Regions from separate parts of the Arthrobacter sp. TS-15 genome, predicted to be linked through region 3. Evidence: riboswitches for the same ligand, from Rfam matches in the RefSeq annotation. Region 3 holds a riboswitch; each other region holds the start of a gene.
What was found. Region 3 has a riboswitch for thiamine pyrophosphate ahead of thiD (bifunctional hydroxymethylpyrimidine kinase/phosphomethylpyrimidine kinase). Riboswitches for the same ligand answer to the same signal wherever they lie in the genome.

Region 1: linked by a shared signal. The riboswitch ahead of thiC (phosphomethylpyrimidine synthase ThiC) and the one ahead of thiD (bifunctional hydroxymethylpyrimidine kinase/phosphomethylpyrimidine kinase) in region 3 are both predicted to bind thiamine pyrophosphate.
Region 2: linked by a shared signal. The riboswitch ahead of thiO (glycine oxidase ThiO) and the one ahead of thiD (bifunctional hydroxymethylpyrimidine kinase/phosphomethylpyrimidine kinase) in region 3 are both predicted to bind thiamine pyrophosphate.

Annotation. Positions count from the first base shown of each region.
Region 1 is NZ_SDXQ01000031.1:89,073-95,898, forward strand. It holds gene EU811_RS12730 (alpha/beta fold hydrolase) at 1-35, shown strand, start outside; gene thiC (phosphomethylpyrimidine synthase ThiC) at 53-1,858, opposite strand; TPP riboswitch at 1,854-1,961, opposite strand; gene EU811_RS12740 (amidohydrolase family protein) at 2,043-3,125, shown strand; gene EU811_RS12745 (VOC family protein) at 3,204-4,076, shown strand; gene EU811_RS12750 (hypothetical protein) at 4,167-4,619, shown strand; gene rpsP (30S ribosomal protein S16) at 4,855-5,274, shown strand; gene EU811_RS12760 (RNA-binding protein) at 5,276-5,518, shown strand; gene rimM (ribosome maturation factor RimM) at 5,649-6,203, shown strand; gene trmD (tRNA (guanosine(37)-N1)-methyltransferase TrmD) at 6,204-6,826, shown strand, end outside.
Region 2 is NZ_SDXQ01000029.1:202,408-209,233, forward strand. It holds gene EU811_RS11220 (RNB domain-containing ribonuclease) at 1-555, opposite strand, end outside; gene EU811_RS11225 (TM2 domain-containing protein) at 671-1,630, opposite strand; gene EU811_RS11230 (ferritin-like fold-containing protein) at 1,787-2,455, shown strand; gene thiE (thiamine phosphate synthase) at 2,478-3,155, opposite strand; TPP riboswitch at 3,183-3,301, shown strand; gene thiO (glycine oxidase ThiO) at 3,294-4,562, shown strand; gene thiS (sulfur carrier protein ThiS) at 4,559-4,795, shown strand; gene EU811_RS11250 (thiazole synthase) at 4,799-5,599, shown strand; gene EU811_RS11255 (hypothetical protein) at 5,753-6,055, opposite strand; gene EU811_RS11260 (DUF3107 domain-containing protein) at 6,093-6,317, opposite strand; gene EU811_RS11265 (TetR/AcrR family transcriptional regulator) at 6,368-6,826, opposite strand, start outside.
Region 3 is NZ_SDXQ01000036.1:59,825-66,650, reverse strand. It holds gene rplU (50S ribosomal protein L21) at 1-206, opposite strand, end outside; gene thiD (bifunctional hydroxymethylpyrimidine kinase/phosphomethylpyrimidine kinase) at 605-2,149, opposite strand; TPP riboswitch at 2,140-2,238, opposite strand; gene EU811_RS14220 (Rne/Rng family ribonuclease) at 2,422-5,610, opposite strand; gene EU811_RS14215 (vitamin K epoxide reductase family protein) at 6,083-6,751, shown strand.

The DNA.
Region 1 (6,826 bases), on a different contig from region 3:
AGGTTGGCAGGGCAAGGTCAGTTCAGGCTTCCTGATTCGGCTGGTCCCTAATTCAGGGGACGTGAAGCTCCGGTAGGTACACCTTTCCCCCTGAAGCCAAGAACTCCTCGCTCTTTTCGCGCATCCCGTTATACATTCCTGCGATTGCAGCCTGGGATTCTGCCGAACCGTATTCGTCGCGGATGTCCTGGCTGATGCGCATCGAACAGAACTTAGGTCCGCACATGGAGCAGAAATGAGCGGTTTTTGCCGGTTCTGCGGGCAGCGTCTCGTCGTGGAAAGCTTCTGCGGTGACAGGGTCCAGGGACAAGGCGAACTGGTCCCTCCAGCGGAACTCGAACCGCGCCTTGGACAGCGCATCATCACGTTCATGAGCTCCCGGATGTCCCTTGGCGAGGTCAGCCGCGTGCGCCGCGATTTTGTACGTGATGACGCCAGTCTTGACGTCATCCTTGTTGGGCAGCCCCAAGTGCTCCTTCGGAGTTACGTAGCAGAGCATCGCGGTGCCGTAGCGTGCAATTTCCGTGGCGCCGATGGCCGAGGTGATGTGGTCATAGCCGGGGGCGATGTCGGTAACCAGTGGACCCAAGGTGTAGAACGGCGCACCCTTGCACAGTTCCTGCTGGCGCTCAACATTCTCCCGCACCAGGTGGAAGGGAATATGGCCGGGGCCTTCCACCATGACTTGGACGTCGAACTCCCACGCCCGCTGTGTCAGCTCCGCGAGTGTATCCAACTCGGCGAACTGCGCGGCGTCGTTGGCGTCCGCAATGGATCCGGGACGCAGCCCGTCTCCCAAGGAGAACGCGACATCGTACTGGGCAAAGATTTCGCAGAGCTCGTCAAAGTGCGTGTAGAGGAAGTTCTCCTGGTGGTGGGCAAGGCACCACCCGGCCATGATGGAGCCGCCGCGGGATACGATGCCCGTGACCCGGTTGGCGGTCAACGGCACGTACCTCAGTAAAACGCCCGCATGGATGGTCATGTAGTCCACGCCTTGCTCGCATTGCTCAATGACGGTATCGCGGAAGATTTCCCACGTCAGCTTGTTGGCCTCGCCGTTAACCTTTTCAAGGGCCTGATAGATAGGGACTGTTCCGATCGGGACAGGTGAGTTGCGGATGATCCATTCACGCGTCGTGTGGATGTCGTCCCCCGTGGAGAGATCCATCACCGTGTCAGCGCCCCACTTGGCAGCCCACTGCAGCTTGTCCACTTCCTCGGCGATGGAGCTGGTGACCGCTGAGTTTCCGATGTTGGCGTTGATCTTGACCAGGAAAGCTTTGCCGATGATCATTGGTTCGGATTCGGGGTGGTTGATGTTGTTCGGGATGATCGCCCTTCCCGCGGCAACTTCGCTGCGGACGAGTTCAACATCGCAGTTCTCCCGCAAGGCGACGAACTGCATTTCAGGAGTTACAACTCCCTGCTTCGCGTAGTACATCTGCGTGACAGTCCTACCTTCCACGGCGCGGCGTGGCACGGGTTGCGCGCCCTTCCACTCCGCTGACGCTGCTCCACGCCGGACTGCGGACTTGCCGTCGTCGAGCAGGTTCCGCTGCCGACCGGAATAGGCTTCCGTATCTCCGCGGGCTTCGATCCACGGTGCACGGAACGGCTCCAACCCCACCACCGGATCGCTGCCTGGGCCTGCTGTTCGGTAAACCTGCAAAGGTGGATTGACTAGCCCGTTGGGGGAGGGCTCCAAGGCGATCGCGGTGACGGGGACGCGTATGCCGTTGTCCGGATCTTCCAGCCACGCCAACGAGTGGGACTGCAACGATTGCGTGACGGGCTGTTTTTGGTCCATGCCGAACTGATTTTGGACAGGGCTGTGCTGTGTTTCTGCGGTGCTCAAGGGAATACTCACTTCCTTCGCCGGCATTACCCGGACAGGTTCAACGGTCGCAGACTGCATCAGTCCGATCTCAGCCCCTGCAAGGGCTCCCGTGTGGTCGTAGACGAAGCTACCACAGCTACGAACCACCGCCCAGTCACATGGTGGGAACGGCTCTGCCATGCCACCCGGCTACGCTTTTGCCATGGCCAACATCATCGAATTCAGTGGACCAGTGCTCGTCTCGGCGGACGAAGAGCGCCAGGGGCTATGGTCAGTGGACGGCACCTTGACGTTCCAGCGTCCCGCTTCTGCGCCGGACAGAGTGCTGGACGGTTGGGTCCTGCCGGGTTTGGTTGACGCTCACTGCCATGTCGGACTCGGTGTTGGAGGAGCCGTTGATGAGCACGCCACGCTGGCCCAAGCCCAAGCAGACCTCGACGCCGGGACGCTGTTAATCCGCGATTGCGGATCGCCCTCGGACACCCGCTGGGTACAGCAGCGATCGGACTTGCCCCGCTTGATCCGTTCAGGCCGGCATATAGCGCGGAGCCGGCGGTACCTCCGCGGCTTGGGGCATGAAATTGAGCCCGCTGAACTGGTTGAGACCGTACGAAAGGAAGCCCGGGACGGCGATGGCTGGGTGAAACTAGTGGGCGATTGGATAGATCGCGACGTCGGTGACCTCGCGGTTTCCTTCCCGGCCAGGACCGTGAAGGATGCCATCTCAGCGGCACATGATGAAGGTGCCAGGGTCACGGCTCACTGTTTCGCTGAGGACACCATTGACGACATGCTCGATGCCAATATCGATTGCATTGAGCACGCTACCGGTCTCCTCCCGAGGCACCTTCCCCGCTTGGTGGAGCAGTCGGTGCCGATTGTTCCCACGCTGGTCAATATCGCTACCTTTCCCGATATTGCCGCGCAGGCAGAGCCAAAGTTTCCGAAGTACGCGGACCACATGCTGCGTCTGTGGGAGCGTCGCCATGAGCGTGTGTTGTCGGCCTTCGAAGCGGGGGTTTCGATGTATGCCGGGACTGATGCCGGCAGCGTCATTAGGCACGGTCGGATTGCGGAGGAGATGAAGGAACTGCACGACGCCGGCCTTCCGCCGGCTGCGGTCCTGAACGCCGCATCCTGGGGTGCCCGTGCGTGGCTGGGAGCCGAGGGCATCAGTGAAGGGGCCAGCGCCGACGTCGTGCTCTGCAGTGAGGATCCGCGGCGTCAGCTGCGGACTATGGACGAACTCCGGCACATCGTGATTCGAGGGAACGTCGTGCGTTAGGAATAAATTGAAGCTTCAAGTAATTTAGATAGGTAAGAAGGTGCCGATAAGCGGCCACCTCGGAACCGGGAGCTTCACATGACCTCATCATCCAGCCAGGATCTTCTGCCTGCCGAACTCACCATGGGCACCGTCATGCTCAAGGTGGGCGACATGAAGGTCATGAGTGACTACTACCAGCGGGCCCTTGGCCTGGACGTGGTGGCCGAGCAAGACGGCGGGCTGTATTTGGGGCGTGTCGGCAAGCCGGTCGTCCACCTCGCTCCCGCGGCTGGCCTGCAGATTCCGGGTCGGGGCGAAGCCGGCCTGTTCCACACGGCCATTCTGTTCGAGGACCAGCCCTCATTGGCCGCCACCATTGCCACGGCAGCCGAATACGAACCCCGCGCGTTCGCAGGCAGCGCCGATCATTTGGTCAGTGAAGCGTTCTACTTCACCGACCCCGAAGGCAACGGCATTGAGCTGTACTACGACAAGCCCCGTGACCTCTGGAAGTGGGATGGCAAGAACGTTGTCATGGACAACGTTGCTCTCCCGCCGCAGCGATTCCTGCAGCAGCACCTGAGTGAAGCTGCCGTGACCGGGCAGCGTGAGTCGGCGGCCGGCGTCGGGCACGTTCACCTGCAGGTGGGTGACGTGGAGACCGCGCAAAAGTTCTACGTTGAAACCCTGGGCTTCGAGCGCACCGCAGGCTGGCACGGCCAGGCGCTTTTCGTCTCCGCGGGCGGCTACCACCACCACATGGCCATGAACGTCTGGAACAGCCGTGGAGCGGGCCCGCGAAAGGACACGCTGGGCCTGGGGGAGGTCCTGATTCAAGTCCCCGGCGCCGATGACGTGGCCGCGCTTGCTGATCGCCTCAAGGTTGCCGGTGTGCAGAGCCACCACACCGGTGCCGAGCTGCGCTTTGATGATCCTTGGCGGAACAAGCTGCGCGTCACCGTGCGCTGAGGACCAGTCCGCGCCCCCGGCTGCACTAGGCTTGGCATGACGGCACGGAACCTCCGGGTTCCTGTGCCGCCGCCCCGTCAGCACGAAGGAATGAGAGTACTTTCCATGGGCTTTGCCGAAGTTTTTGTAGCCACCCACGATGAAGCGCTCAAGCGGGCTGCAGCCCTGGAGAAGGGTGCAGGTGTAACCGGCCCGGCCGTTCGGATTGACGGCATCACCGATTTCGAAGTCGAACAACTGGGCGACCTCGCAGGACAGGCTGTTCACGCCGCCGGAGCTGACTACGAGCTTGCCCTGGTTGACGTCACAAGCGACGCCCTCCTGGGTGTCCCTGAAGCCATGGTGCGGGCCCTTGCCGAACTGCTCACCTATGAGAGCGAAGGCGACGCCAACGTTCTTGACGACGTTGCCGCTGCATGGGCTGAACAGGACGATATGCCTTTCGATGCCGCGCAATCGCGCCAGTATGTCCAGCAGTTGGCTGCCCTCGCGACGGACGTCGAGAAGGCGGAGCGCGCCGGGCTTTACGTCTGGTCCGAATGACGCCCCTGTTCGCTTAAGGCTGCACCATCAACCGCGGGAGTGGGCAAGAACACGCCGGGTAGGGGGACCGGAGTCGTATTTGCTCCGGGCATCTGGCACAATAGACAGGTACTCGATCGGTGCGGCCCCTCTCTCCGTGCTCGTATCTTGTCCTTCGAACCGTCTAGTACGGCCCGCCCCACGGGTGCAGAACGTCGGGTTCAACCTCGTTTCAGAAACAGGAGTGACCACAAAAGTGGCCGTAAAGATTCGCCTTAAGCGCTTCGGTAAGATGCGCGCACCGTACTACCGCATCGTCGTCATGGATGCCCGCGCCAAGCGCGATGGCCGTGCCATTGAAGAAATCGGCAAGTACCACCCCACCGAAGAGCCGTCGTACATCGAGGTCGCTTCCGAGCGCGCCCAGTACTGGCTTTCCGTTGGTGCCCAGCCCACCGAGCAGGTTGCCGCGATCCTCAAGATCACCGGTGACTGGCAGAAGTTCAAGGGCCTGCCGGGCCAGGAAGGCACCCTGAAGACCAAAGCTCCGAAGGAAGCCTTCGTAGCCCCGGAGAAGGGTTCCGTTATCATTCCGGAAGCCATCACCAAGAAGGCCAAGAAGGACGAAGCCGAAGCTCCGGCCGAGGCTGAAGCAGAGACCACCGAGGCTGAGTAAGTTGCTGGCAGAAGCGCTCGAGCACTTGGTCCGTGGGATCGTTGACAGCCCTGAGGATGTCAAGGTCAGTGCCAAGAACAACCGCCGCGGGGAATCCCTCGAGGTGCGAGTTCACCAGGAGGACCTCGGACGGGTGATCGGCCGACAGGGACGCACCGCGCGTGCATTGCGCACGGTGGTTGCAGCCCTGGCCGGTGGCGAGCAGGTCAGGGTCGACGTCGTCGACACCGACCGTCGCCGGTAACGCGCTCAGCACTACTTGTCTTAGATCCGGCCCCTTCACCGAATATGGTGGAGGGGCCGGATTGCTTTATCCACAATTTCCTGTCTTTGCCGCCGCGCGGCGCAGGCACTATAAGAATTTAGAGGAACCCATGCAGCTCCAGGTGGCCCGGATCGGCAAACCGCACGGTATTCGCGGCGAGGTAACGGTGCAGGTACTCACCGACGCGCCTTCCGAGCGTTTCGTCGCTGGAACCGAGTTCGTTGTGGAGCCCGCCTCCGCTGGCCCATTGACCATCCGCAGTGCCCGGTGGAATAAGGACATCCTCCTGCTTGGCTTCGAAGAAATTGCCGACCGCAATGCTGCCGAGGTCATCCGGGGAGCGAAGCTCTTCATCGAAACCGAGGAACTAGACGACGAAGACGACGACGAGGGCTGGTACGAGCATGAGCTGGTTGGCCTGGAGGCCCGCGTTGGCTCGCAGGTAGTGGGCAAAGTAGCTGCTCTCACCACCCTTCCAGTCCAGGACCTGCTGACGGTCAAGGCTGCCGATGGCAAGGAAATCCTCATTCCCTTCGTCGATGAAATCGTTCCGGAGGTCAACGTCGAGGAAGGCTACATCCTCATCACCCCACCATCAGGCCTGTTTGAGATCAACGACGAGAACGTCAAGGAGCCCAAGGATGGCGCCGGGGATGATGCCTAAATGAGGATCGATGTTGTCAGCATTTTTCCTGAGTACCTCGCCCCGCTGGAGCTCTCGCTCATAGGCAAGGCCCGGCAGGACGGGTTGCTGGAGCTGAACGTCCACGATCTGCGCACGTACACGACGGACAGGCACCGGACGGTGGATGACACCCCGTATGGTGGCGGCGCCGGTATGGTCATGAAACCTGAACCGTGGGCGCAGGCCCTGGAATCAGTCGCAACCGTCCGCGAAGGCTCACAACCGGTGCTGATAGTTCCGTCGCCGGCAGGGGAGAAGTTCAACCAAGCCCTGGCGTATGAGCTCGCCGAAGAGCAACACCTGGTCTTCGCCTGTGGCCGATATGAAGGCATTGACGAACGCGTCATCGAGTGGGCCCAGGATCATTTCACCGTCCGGCCTGTCAGCCTCGGCGACTACGTCCTCAACGGCGGTGAAGTGGCAGTGTTGGCCATGGTTGAAGCCATTGGACGCCTTCTTCCAGGGGTGGTTGGCAATCCGGAATCGCTGGTTGAGGAATCCCACTCGGATGGCCTTTTGGAGTATCCCGTGTACACCAAGCCCTCAGCGTGGCGGGACCACGACGTCCCTCCGATCCTGCTCAGCGGGAACCACGGCAAGAT
Region 2 (6,826 bases), on a different contig from region 3:
ACCGTCGTCGAGTTGCTGTTGAGCGCCCTTGTAGCTCAGTTTGGCCCTGCTGCGCACGGCAGCCCGGGCAACGGTGACCGTCTGAACTTCGGCTTTGGCATCCAAGTCAAAACGCCACACGAAAGCACTGCAATCCTGGTTGGCAAGCAGGCTGCCGGCGTTCTCGCTGATAACTTCCGGATGCAACGGGATCCGCCCGTCAGGAGCGTAGAAGGTTTGTCCGCGTTGACGCGTTTCTGCGTCCAACGCCCCACCCGGAGCCACGAAAGACGGAACATCGGCGATTGCGTAGAGGACCGTGTAACCGTTACCGGTGCGGTCGATGAACAGGGCCTGGTCCAGGTCGGTGGATGTCGCCGGATCGATAGTCACAAACGCTATGTCCCGCAGGTCCTGTTCCGGAAGCTCGAGGGCGTCTACGGCCTGCTGTGCTTCTTCCACAGCGTCTGCAGGGTATTCACCGGGGAGTTCCAGCTCTGTCCTGAGAGCGGCAAGGGCCGCGGCGAGCTGGTCCGATGAGTCGTCGACGTTGGGTGCTATCCGATGATGTGACACGAAAATCAGGTTAGCCCGAAATGGGCCGATAGTCTTGGACGCGCTAGCGAAGGAACCCGCCGTCCATGAGGGACGGCGGGTTCCTTCTTTGAGCGCGTAAGCCTGTCCGGGTGGGTTATTGACCGGCCGGAGGTGTCAGCGTGAAGGTTGCGGCCTCATCGCCATAGACATCAGTGACCACGATCTTGGTGGGGCCGTTCTTGATGTCGAACGCGATCACTCCCTGTTTGACCTCCCCCGTGGCGACGCTCCCCATCGGCAGGCTGCCCAGGTCCTCAGTGAGGAACAGCAACTCACCTTCTTTTCCGTCAGCGTCGAAGGCCTGGAAGTTCGTTGAGGAAGCGAAGCTTGTCCCCGTCAGTGTCTCCCAGGACACCTCCACCACGAGGAACCCCCCGTTGGCGGGTTTCATGTACGACATCGAGGGGATTTCGTTGGTGTAAAGAGAATCGACCACGCCCACCTTTACCTTGGTGCTGTCATCAACATCCACGGTGAAGGAGTTCGCCTCGTTGGCAGTGCCAGGCGAGGGCACCAGGGGCCCTTGACTGGCGGAAGGGAGCGGTGCAGCAGGTGTGGTTCGTCCCTGCTGGACTGCAGCGGCGAAGAGGGTGAAAGACAGCGCAGTGGACACAATTCCCACGATCACACCAGCGAACCAGACGACGATGGTGATGATCCACGCCTTCTTCTTGTTCTCCAGGTAGCCTGCCAGCGGCCTGCCCTCTTTGTCCCGGGCGTTTCCTGTCAAGGTGATGATGAGGTCCACAATGGACCAGATGCCGAAGCCGCCGGCAGTGAGCAGCTTCGCGATTCCAGTACCAATCTTGCCCAGATAGAAGCGGTCCACACCCAAGCCACCCAGAAGCAGCGCCAAAATCCAGGTGGTCATGAAGGACTTGGCCGGAACCGCCCCGCCCGTAGTTCCATAAGGGCCTGAAGCCGGTCCGGGTTGGTAGCCAGGCTGTGCTCCACCTTGGAACTGGCCGCCGTAAGCATAAGGCGCGGCCGGGACCTGCGGAACTCCTGATCCGGCATCGTTTTGGGGCGCGGGCGGGTAACTCGGGTGACTCATGGAAATTCCTTCAGTGAAGTGGGTGCGAGGAGGAGGACGGGCGGTATGCAGGGCACATGGCAGTCAACTCACGTCGAGCCAGCCTAGTAGGAACGAGGCCGGAAGCAGAACGCAAACCCCGGGAATCTCATGCCCGGCCAGGGATAGGCTGGGTTCATGGGCATATCCCCGGACGCCGCAGCCTCTGCCAGGGAACTCTCAGCGGAGTTGCTTGGAGCCATGGCCTATGGCGAGCTGTCTGCTTTCGGACGGCTCTCGCTGGACTCCCGTTATGCTCCCACCCTTCATGACAGGTCAGTGCTGGCGAAGATCGCTGTGGGTGCCTACGGCAACTTCGCGCTCCTCAGCGATCGATTGGTGGAGATGGGGGTCGACCCCGAACATGCGATGCTGCCGTTCCAGCGTTCCTTCGACCATTTCCACGAGCGCACCAAACCGGGAGACTGGTTCGAATCCGTCATGAAGGCCTATGTGATCGACACTGTGTCGTCGGACTTCTACAGGGCTGTCGCGATGTTCCTTGACCCACAAACGCAGCATTTTGTTGAACGGGTGGCTTCCCCCGATCAAGCCACTGAAGTCCTTCGGGTTCTGCTGAGGAGGGCCCTGAGTGATGACCCACGCCTGGCATCGCGCCTTGCACTGTGGGGCCGCCGCCTGGTGGGAGAGGCCTTGACGCAGGCGCAACGCGTCTGCATGGAGCACCCGCGGCTGGGCCCAACGCTGAGAAGCGGAGGGGACTCGCGTGCTGAGGTGAAACGGCTGACGACGGAACTCGCCGGGAAGCATTCCCGCCGGATGACGGGCCTTGGCCTGACAGCGTAGACGCCGGCCAGCTCAGGACCGGCTAGGGCTCAACGGTGTCCAACACCTGCAGCAGCGACTTCGCTGCCGCCGTCGGGTCTGTTGCCTCCGTGATGGCGCGCACGACGACGATGCGGCTGGCCCCCGCGGCGACCACCTGTTCAACGTTGCTGTGGTCGATGCCGCCAATGGCGAACCACGGAAGTGTCGTCACGTCGCCTGCACGTTTCTGTGCCTCTGCGGCATATGTGACCAAACCCGGACCCACAGCCGCGCGCCCGGGTTTGGTGGGCGTTGCCCAGACCGGACCCACACAGAAGTAGTCCAGTCCCAAGGGGCCTTGGGCGGTAGCAATTGCCGCGTCGATTTGTTCCGGTGTGTGGGTGGAAAGACCGATGCCGGTGACATTCGGCAGGAGTGTGCGGGCGGCCGTCAGAGGCAGGTCCTTCTGACCGATGTGGAACACGGGAGCCCCGGAAATACTGGCAACATCGGCCCGGTCGTTGACAGCCCACAGCCGTCCGTGCCGTTGTGCGACGCTCCGCAAAACGGCCAGCATTTCAAGCTCCTCGGCAGCTTCCAGCGTCTTGTCGCGGAGCTGGATGATGTCCACACCACCGGCGAAAGCGGCGTCCACAAAGTCTTCAAAATCGCCCTGCCGTTGACGGGCATCAGTGCACAAATAGAGGCGGGCAGAGGCGAGGGCGTCAGGCTGGGTCATGGAAACCAGAGTAGTTCCTCTAAACTGGGCACGTACTGCGGGAGCCGCGACATTCGTCATATGACTGTCCGGCTGAGAGGGCTTCAGCGCCGACCGCTTGACCTGATCCGGCTAGTACCGGCGTAGGGAAGGAAACCAATGGCAGATCCCCGCCATACCCCCATCCAGGCAGACGTGGCCGTCATTGGCGGCGGCATCATAGGCCTGGGCATCGCTCATGAAGCCCGGCGACTTGGCCGTTCAGTGGTGCTGATCGACCCCGCCCCGGCCTCGGGCGCAACGTTCGCCGCCGCCGGAATGCTTGCACCCGTCAGCGAACTGCATTACCAGGAGGAAGACCTCCTGGAATTGATGATTGAGTCTTCCCGGCTGTGGCCCTCCTTCGTGGACAGACTGCACTTGGGGGGAGCGGGCAGCGGATACCGCACGACGCCCACCCTCGCCGTGGGTGCCGACGCAGCCGACCGCAGGGCGCTCGCAGACCTCAGGAACGTACAGCTCGCAGCTGGCTTGGGAGTCGAACCTCTTGCCCTGCGGGACGCGAGGAACCGCGAGCCGCTCCTTAGCCCGCAGATTTCCTGCGCTTTCGACATTCCCGCCGACCACCAAGTGGATCCACGAAAGCTCGCCGCGTGCATCCTGGCTGGATTGGCTAACCATTCGCCTGACGACGCCTCCTGGGTGCCCGGGGCCGATGACGGATTCGCCGTTCTTTCCCCGGCGCGCGGTGTGCTGCGGGATGGCGGGCGGGTCACCGGAGTGGAACTCGAATCCGGAGTCGTGGTCCTTGCCGCGGAGACTGTGGTGGCCAACGGGCTGGGGGCATCCCACGTGTCGGGGCTCCCTGAGGGACTGACCCTTCCAGTGCGGCCGGTCTATGGCGACATCCTCCGGCTTCGCGTCCCCGAAAAGCTCCGGCCCTTGGTGACGTCCACTGTTCGGGGGATGGTTCGAGGCGTTCCGGTTTACATCGTTCCCCGGGACGACGGAACCGTGGTGATCGGAGCGACGCAACGCGAAGACCGGTTGTCAGCGACTTCCAACGCAGTCTCGGCCGGCGGCGTCTATCAACTGCTGAGGGATGCCCAAACTCTGGTCCCCGCAGTGGCGGAACTGGAACTCCTTGAAGCAACTGCCCGCGCCCGCCCCGGCACTCCGGACAACGCCCCCCTGCTTGGACGGGTCAGCGGTCCCCACGGCGACATTGACGGCTTGGTGATCGCTACAGGATTCTTCCGCCACGGTGTACTCCTGACTCCCGTAGCCGCCAGGATCGTGGGCGAACTCATCAACGGATCCAAGGACCCTCGATGGGCTCCGTTCCTGCCTGATCGCTTCGCGGGCAACGCTTCAGTTCCCCAAGTACTCACACCAGCAGCACACGCTCCCACCAAGGAAACAGCATGAACATCAAACTCAACGGAACCGATCACGCAGTCTCCGATGACGCATCCGTCAGCACTCTGGTCACAGCGATCACGGGCCGCGCCTTGGACCCTCGCGGTCAAGCGGCCGACGGCGGCAAGCTGGGAGTCGCGGTTGCACGTAACTCCGAGGTGGTGCCCCGCAGCCAATGGGCCGTGACGGCGCTGGCCGACGGAGACGAACTCGAACTCGTAACAGCAGTCCAAGGAGGCTGAACCATGACAACAGCAAACATTGACGGTCGAACCACTGATGTGCTGGCGATCGACGGCGTGGAATTCGGTTCCCGACTCATCATGGGCACCGGAGGCGCGCCGAGCCTTGATGGCCTGGGATCAGCGCTCCTGGCTTCGGGGACCGAGCTCACCACCGTAGCCATGCGGCGCTACTCACCCGCCGAAACGGGATCCCTGTTCCAGCTCCTGGTGGACCACAACATCCGGGTACTTCCCAACACTGCGGGCTGCTTTACTGCCAAGGACGCCGTGATGACCGCTGAACTGGCCCGCGAAGCGCTGGAGACAGATTGGGTGAAGTTGGAAGTCATCGCCGACGAACACACGCTCCTGCCCGACGCCGTGGAACTGGTGGATGCAACGGAACAACTGGTGAACCGGGGCTTCAAGGTTTTCGCCTACACAAATGACGATCCCGTGCTCGCGCTCAGGCTCGAGAACCTGGGTGCCACCGCCGTCATGCCCTTGGGATCACCCATTGGAACCGGCCTCGGCATCCTGAACCCACACAACATTGAACTCATCGTGTCCCGGGCCTCCGTACCCGTGGTCCTCGACGCGGGAATCGGAACCGCCTCCGATGCCGCGTTGGCCATGGAGCTGGGCTGTGACGCCGTCCTGCTGGCCACCGCTGTAACCCGGGCCCAGAACCCGGTGCAGATGGGGGAGGCCTTCAAGCACGCTGTCATCGCCGGTAGGCTTGCGCGGCAGGCAGGCCGGATTCCCCGGCGGGAGCACGCGCTCGCGTCCTCGGCGATGGAAGGCCGGGCAGAGTTCCTCTGATCCGAACCCTCGGAATGTGGCAGCCGGGCTCGGCGACTCATTTCAGAACGACAACCTCGGCGCACACGCGGCGTCGTGCGGGGCTTAAGTCGTGCCGGGGCTTAAACAGTAGTGACCGCCACCATGGGGTGACGGTCACTACTGTCTAAGGTTCTAAAGCCGCAGCGCCTTGGTGAGGGCCGCAGTATCGTGCTGGGTCCTGGTCCGGCCGAGAAAGAGCACCACGGCAACCGCCGCGGCAGTGCCGAGCACAATAGGTAGGACCCACGGAATCCACGTTGCGCCAGGCTGGTAGCCCAATCCGGCGCTGATGAACGCGATCCAACTCAGCGTGCCCACAGCTGCTGAGACACCGGCCGGCAGCGCGATCCCGTACTTGCCGTGCCGCTTGTCGTTAGCCCACACAATGAAACCGGTGGCAATGGTGGCCAGAACCACCACGACGAGAGAAAGCATGAAAACTCCTTAGCGGACGACGAGACGTAGGAAGACCCTAGAGAGCGCCGAAGCCGACGCGCCGGGTTTCCTCGGCGCCGATTTCCACGTAGCCCAGCACGTTGCCGGGAACAATGACCTGTCGGCCCTTGTCATCAGTGAGGCGAAGCTCGGAGCCTTTGGTCACGGCCTCAGCCACAATCTTGGCGACGGCGTCGGCATCCAGGGAGGATTCGAGCACGATCTCACGGCCAACGTTCTGAATGCCGATCTTTACTTCCACAGCAAGGCCTCCAAGCCAATCAAGTGTTAAGTCAGTCCTCTATTTGTAGCCTAGGACTCTTTGGGGAATCGACTGATTCCGCGCCAAGCTAAACGATAGATCAGATCGCTGGCCACATCGAGGTCCAGGTTTCCGTCCGTTTCGAGCCAATATCTGGCGCTCACCTGAGCCATTCCGGCCAAACCACGGCCAAGAAGCTGCGCTTCCAGAGGGGGCAGCTTGGTGTCCTCGGCAATAACACGGGCCACGGCGTCCGCGAACGTTTTGTTGAAAGTCTCCAAACGCGAACTGACATCGGCATCATTGATCAGGTCCGATTCGAACACCAGGCGATGGGCTTGGTCGTCGTCGGCAATGAACCTGTAGTAAGCGCGCATGACGGCCTTGACGCGTTCCTTGTTATCCGTGGTGGAGTTCAAGGCGTTGAGCATCAGCTGCGTCAGTGTTGCAAGGTGGCTGTCCAGGAGCGCCATGTATAGCTCGCGCTTGGAGGGGAAGTGCTGATAGAG
Region 3 (6,826 bases):
CCACGGAGGTCTTCGAGGATCTCAGCCGTGACCTTGACGTTGGCCAGTTCCGCAGCAGCGGAAGTGACCTTGTCGCCGTCAACCAGGAGCAATGCGGGCAGCTCAAGCGTGCTACCGGCTCCACCGGGGACGCGGTTCAGCGTTACGTAGTCTCCAACGGAAACTTTTTCTTGGCGGCCGCCTGCGCGGACAATCGCGTACACCACTTGGGTACTCACTTCTCTCGACGTTTATTACAAAATTTGCGTGCGGAACCTTGAACCGGAATCAGGCCTGGTTCGCGCTGTGCCTCAACGCCGTGGACTTCTGATCGAAGCCCGCGAGTCATCCCATGAACAATTCCAAGGGGCATAACCCAAGTGTTGGCGTAAGCACCGAAGATCAAGATTACGCTAGTTTGACCTTCGTCTGCAAATGAGGCCGAGTCCGGAGGCTACCTCGTGACTTGCGTCACCAGTTGATACGGACTCTCCCGGCACCGTGCCCATACAGCCTACCGTGTTTGCGCGAGATTAACGCGATTCGGCCAGCGACGCGCGGAAGTGTCCCCGCAATCGCATCGAATCCGCCCAAGGGAACCCTGCCAAAGTGACGCCCGGCAAACTCAGGCAAACAGCCTGGGAGCATCGAAGAATGCGGTCTCGTAACGGCAGGACTGGGTGAAGGCCTCCATCATCGCGGCCCTCTCCGTATCAGAAGCCGCGACCGCCGCAGCATCCGTGAGGCTGATCGCTTTCCGCGTTGCCGCGGCGAAGTCCTCGTCAGCGTAGGTCGTCAGCCAGTCGGCATACGCATGGTCCGCCGCGGCGCCCGCATTCAGGTAATTGGCATGGAGCTGCCGCCCCACCTCCGCGTACAACCAGAAGCAAGGAAGTATTGCGGCGAGAACCACGGCGTAACTGCCGGAAGCGGACGTTGCCAGCAAATGGTCCACGTAGGACTTGGTGACCGGCCCCAGTGCGGTCGGCGCTTCACGGCTGCTTAGCCACGTCCTGTGCAACTCCGACTCTACCTCCAGGCATTGCTGCGATGACCTGGCCCAGAACAGTTGCTCTTCTTCCGTGGGGGCCAGGGCGCCGGCACGTGCCAAGACCCGGGAGTACCCGTTGAGGTAGATCGCATCCTGGGCGAGGTAGTAAGTGAAATCACGTTCAAGGAGTTCGCCGGATTGGAGTTGCTGAATAAAGGGAAGTCCATGAATGGATTCGAGTTCCGGAACGGCCGCCTCCCACAAAGCCGCAGCGAAGGCGCCCGGGGCTGACGCTCGCTGGAGGTGATGGAAGTGATGCACCGGACCGTTCCCCCGGCCTACCTGGAGTTCCGCCGAGGCTGTCAAAGCTCCGAGTAGCCAGGGCTTTACTTCCCGCAGTGATGTTTCCCAGTTGCCCGTGCGGGCCTGGACGGTGGCCAGGGCGGACGAAAGAGAGCAACCGGTTCCGTGGCTGTTGCGCGTCGCCACGCGGGGACCTGATACCTCCACAACATCCCGTGACAAAAGCCCTGTGGTGTTCACCAAGGCATCCGGGCATTCCGGGCCCGGCAAGTGGCCACCCTTGACCAGAACTGTGTTTCCGTACTCCGCAGCAAGCCGCTTGCCTTGCTCCAGTGCCGAAGCCCAGTCTGCTGCCTCAGGCTCCCCCAGCAGCATGGCAAGCTCAGGAACATTGGGAGTAATGAGGTGGGCCAGGGGTAGCAGTGAACGCAGGGCATTCTCCGCGGACTCCCGCAGCAGCCGGTCGCCACTGGTGGCCACCATCACCGGATCAAGAACCACGACGGCGGGGCGCACCTCTTCGAGCCAGTCCCGGACCTGGGCAATGACGGCAGCATCGCCGAGCATTCCGATCTTGACGGCATCAACGATGATGTCGCCGCTAATTGCTTCCAGTTGTTGACGCAGGAAATGCGCCGGAGGGACGTGGACTGCGCTCACCCCCACTGTGTTTTGCGCGGTGAGAGCCGTAATGGCAGCCATGCCGTACCCACCCAACGCTGCAATGCTCTTCAGGTCCGCCTGAATTCCGGCACCGCCGGAAGGGTCCGAACCGGCAATAGTGAGAACGCGCGGGACCTGGCGGGCTGACGTGTGAGCGTCCAGCGGGTATACCGAGTGGAGCGGGTACACAGATGAATGTAGTGATGCAGCCATGAGGACATCCCTTCGCCGGTGCTAACCGGACAGGTTCAACGGGTCTGGATCTCAGCCGGGCCCATCGCCCGGCACCCCGTGTCAGTCCCCTAGCCTAGCCGGGAAGCCTGGTGCTGCAGGTACCGAACCATCCGGGAGCCCGGATGTGACCGTGGAACGCGTCCCCCGCCAAGGATTCAAGGCAACGCGAAAGGGCCCTGCGCTACCGCCGGAGGCAGGTAGCGCAGGGCCCTTTCAGCCGATGTTGGCCGCGGAGAGCGGCTCGGCCGTGACTAAAGCTCCGAGGCTGGAACCCCGACTCCTAGAATGATGGGCTCGGAGGCCGGCGCCTTCTTGACTGGCTCCACGGGCGCCTTGGCCTCATGGGACGAGCCCTGGGGGGCCGAGGCCGTCACCACATGGTGCTCGACGCTGGTTTCATTGGCCGCACCCTGAGCCCGGCTGGCACTGCGGTTGCGACGACCACGACGACCCCGCGGAGATGCCGAAGCCTCAGGATCTTCCTCAACCCGCGCCGGTGCGTCAGCCTTCCGGGCCACAGCAGGCTCCTGTACGGCCAGCGGAGCGGGTTGTTCCTCAGATGCCGGAGCGGCGCCAAGGTGGGAGAACGCTTCCGCCAGGAGGTCCAGGCTCATGGCAGGCTTGTTTGCCTGCGGTTCCTCGTGATGCTCCACGAACGGCAACGCAACTTCTTCTCCGCCGAAGCGCAGGACCGGAGTGGACCTGGCTTCCTGGGCGGCTGCATCGCGGTTGGCGGCTTCATGTGCTGATGCCCCCGCTTCGTTGCCGGCTGAGGTTCCGGATCCGGCGTCGGCCGTCCCTTGGTGTTGGCCGGCCGCCCGTGCCTGCTCTTCTGCACGGTGAACTTCGTCGTCGTGCAGGTGCGCGGCGTGCGCCGCAGCGGCAATGGTTGCCAGGGCAGCCCTGGTGGCCTCCGCCTTGGCCTGCCGGGCAGGATCCTGCGGTTCAGTCGGGGTCGCGGGGGCAACCGGGGTAGTCGTCGTCGTATGGACCTGTGCAGGGGTTTCGGCTACGGCCTGTCCCCCACCCTTCCCGCGGCGGCGTTTGCGTTCCGTCCGTGCAGCTGGCTGCTGTACCTCGGAGTGCGGGCGGTGTTGCTCGGCTGCCACCACGTTGGCGCGCCGGTGTTCAACGGGCTCGTCATGAGTGACGACGCCACGTCCGGCGCAATGCTCGCACTGCTCACCGAATACCTCAAGAAGGCCGGTGCCCATCCGCTTACGTGTCATCTGGACCAAGCCCAGGGACGTCACCTCGGCCACTTGGTGCTTGGTGCGGTCCCGGCCCAGGCACTCCACCATGCGTCGCAGGACGAGGTCGCGGTTGGATTCGAGGACCATGTCGATGAAGTCGATGACGATGATGCCGCCGATGTCGCGCAGACGGAGCTGGCGCACCACTTCCTCGGCCGCTTCAAGGTTGTTCTTGGTGACCGTTTCTTCAAGGTTTCCACCGCTGCCGGTGAATTTGCCGGTGTTGACGTCCACCACAGTCATGGCCTCGGTACGGTCGATGACCAACGAACCACCGGACGGGAGGAAGACCTTACGTTCCAGGGCTTTATGGATCTGCTCGTCGATGCGCCATGCAGCGAAGATGTCCTGATCCTTGGTCCACTTTTCGAGGCGGCCCACCAGATCAGGGGCAACGTAGGTTACGTATGCCTCGATGGTGTCCCAGGCGTCGTCACCGGAGACGATCAGCTTGGAGAAGTCCTCATTGAAGACATCACGGACCACCTTGATAGTGAGGTCCGGTTCGCCGTACAGCAGTTCAGGGGCAAGGACCTTGGTGGAGGAGGCCTGACCTTCGATGCCTTCCCACTGGGCACGCAGACGGTTGATGTCGTGCGTCAGCTCTTCTTCCGACGCACCCTCAGCGGCTGTGCGGACAATGACACCTGCGTTTTCCGGCAGGCGGTCCTTCAGGATGCGCTTGAGTCGGTTGCGTTCGACGTCGGGCAGCTTGCGGGAGATGCCGGTCATGGAACCACCGGGCACGTACACAAGGTAGCGGCCGGGCAAGGAGATCTGGCTGGTGAGGCGGGCACCCTTGTGACCCACGGGGTCTTTGGTGACCTGAACCAGGACGGAGTCTCCGGACTTCAGGGCGTTCTCGATCCGGCGCGGCTGGCCTTCGAGGTTGACCGCGTCCCAGTTGACTTCACCGGCGTACAGGACGGCGTTGCGGCCGCGTCCGATGTCCACGAAAGCAGCTTCCATGGACGGCAGCACGTTCTGGACCTTGCCCAAGTACACGTTGCCGATCAGGGAGTCCTGCTGGGTCTTGGACACGAAGTGCTCGGCGAGCACACCGTCTTCCAGGACACCGATCTGGATTCTGTCGTCGCGCTGGCGAACGATCATTTGACGGTCCACCGATTCGCGGCGGGCAAGGAACTCGGCCTCGGTGATGACCTGGCGGCGGCGGCCGGTCTCCCGGGACTCACGGCGCCTCTGCTTCTTGGCCTCCAACCGGGTGGAGCCCTTGACACCGGTCACGCGGTTTGACGGAGCTGTCTCGGTGATGGGGCGGGGGGCACGGACGCGGGTGACCGTGTTGGGCGGATCATCATCCGCGCCGCCCGTCAGTTCAAGATCCTGGTCTCCACGACGACGACGGCGACGACGACGAGACGTCACGCCTTCCTCAAGGGCTTCAGGTGCCGGCGCTTCTTCATCGTCAGTCTCGGTGCCGTCCTCGGCCTCGTTCTCATCGCGTTCGGTTCCGCGGCGACCACGGCGGCCCCGGCTTCTGCGACGACGACGGCTACCAGCGTCTTCCAGCTCGCCGTCGGCAGGGACTTCGGCTTCTTCTTCGGGCTCCTCGGCTTTTTCTTCAACCGGGGCAACGCGGGGAACGGTGGTGAGGTCCGGGGCCTGGAAGATCATGGACGTGATGGAAACCGGCTCCATGAACAATGATGTGGAGGCGGCAGCAGCGGCTTCCTCGGCGGGTTCCTCGGTGGCGGCTTGGGCTTCAGTCTCGTCAGCAGCTGCTTCAGCGGCAGGTGCCTCGGGCTGGGAGGCCTTTTCCGGCGTCGTGCTGTCCGCCACGGCTTCCGCAGCTGCGGGTGCCTCGGCTACCTCAGCTTTGGGCTTGGCGGTACGACGGCGGCGGACCGGCTTTTCGGGGGCAGGTTCGGCCATCGCTTCGGGCGCGGCTTCTGCGGCGGCTTCGGGCGCGGCAGTGGCGTCATCCCCCAAACCGGGCAAAGGCTCGGCAGGCTCTGCCTTCTTGCGGGAGCGGGTGCGGCGCACCGGCGCTTTGGTGGCCTCCGGGGTCGCTTCCGGCGCCGGCGTGTCAGCCGCAGGCGCCTCTACGTCAGCAGCAACCTTCGGCGCTGCCTTGCGCCGGGTCCTGGTGGCTTTCTTGGGCGCTTCCGCAGTTTCCGCGGGAGCTGCCTCGTCATTAACGGCTACAACCTGGTCATTATCCATATGTGGCAACACTCCTGCCCCAGCGACGCCGCCACATCCGGCGCCCAGTGGAGCAAATATTGTCAAAACCCGCAGGCGTTGACAGAAGTCGGCAGTATGCCTCCCGGTTCGCACCAGCATTGGGGTGCGGCAGCCCTGGAAGGCCGGCGGCTTTATTCTGGAACCCGTTGTTCTGCTGCCACAACCAGGTGCCGTCCATTGTCATGGCGGGCCCACCGAGGATCACGTGATCCGGGCATGCCCAGCTCATACTGGCGGTCTTGGGAACAAAGTCACCGGACCGGGTGTCGAATGTGGATCGACGTCCGGCCATGTTCATTCTCTCACACCCCTGCACATTCGCGGCGAAGGCCGCTGTGTCGCGGTACTCCGCCAGCGAAGCTGGGGGCGGCGCCCAGTCTTCGGAGTTACAATCCTCCCAAGAGCCCTTCCCGGCTTGCCGGGCCATTTGTCGAAAAGGACCACATCCACGATGCCAAGCACCGCCAGGGAAAACCTGGCCAATCAAGCCACAGTCCATGTGGAGGACATGTCCACCCCTCAGGACTCCCTTCCCGCGACGGTCCGGGACAGGCCCTTTGCCTGGCTGTTGCTGATCACCGGTGTTATTGGATGGTTGGCGTCCGGAGCCCTGGTACTGGAGAAACTTGAGGTGCTCAAGGATCCCAACCATGTAACCGTGTGCGATGTAAATCCCTTTATCTCCTGCGGTGCCGTGATGCAGACACCGCAGAGCTCTGTGTTCGGTTTCCCTAACATGTTCATCGGCATCGTCGCCTTTGCTGTGATCATCACTACGGCCATGGGCATCCTCGCCGGAGCTAAGTATTCACGGGGTTACTGGCTGGGTCTCCAAGCCGGCGTGACCCTCGGGTTCGCCTTTGTTGTGTGGCTGTGGTCGCAGGCCCTCTACGCAATCCATGTTCTGTGCCCGTTCTGCATGGTGGTGTGGGCCGCCATGATCCCGCTTTTCGTCTGGGTGACCATCCGCAACGTCACCAGCGGGGTCATCAAGGCGCCACCCGCAGTGGTCAAGCTGCTGTCCGGTTCAGGCTGGATCATCGTTGCCCTGCTGTATGTGGCCGTCATCGCCACTATTTTCTTCTCTTTCATGCACCTCTTCGTGCCGTCCACAGCGTAGAACCACCACTCGCCGTAAAACAGTTAAGGCCAATGTTCACGAAGAACATTGGCCTTAATTGTTTTCCCGAAGGGC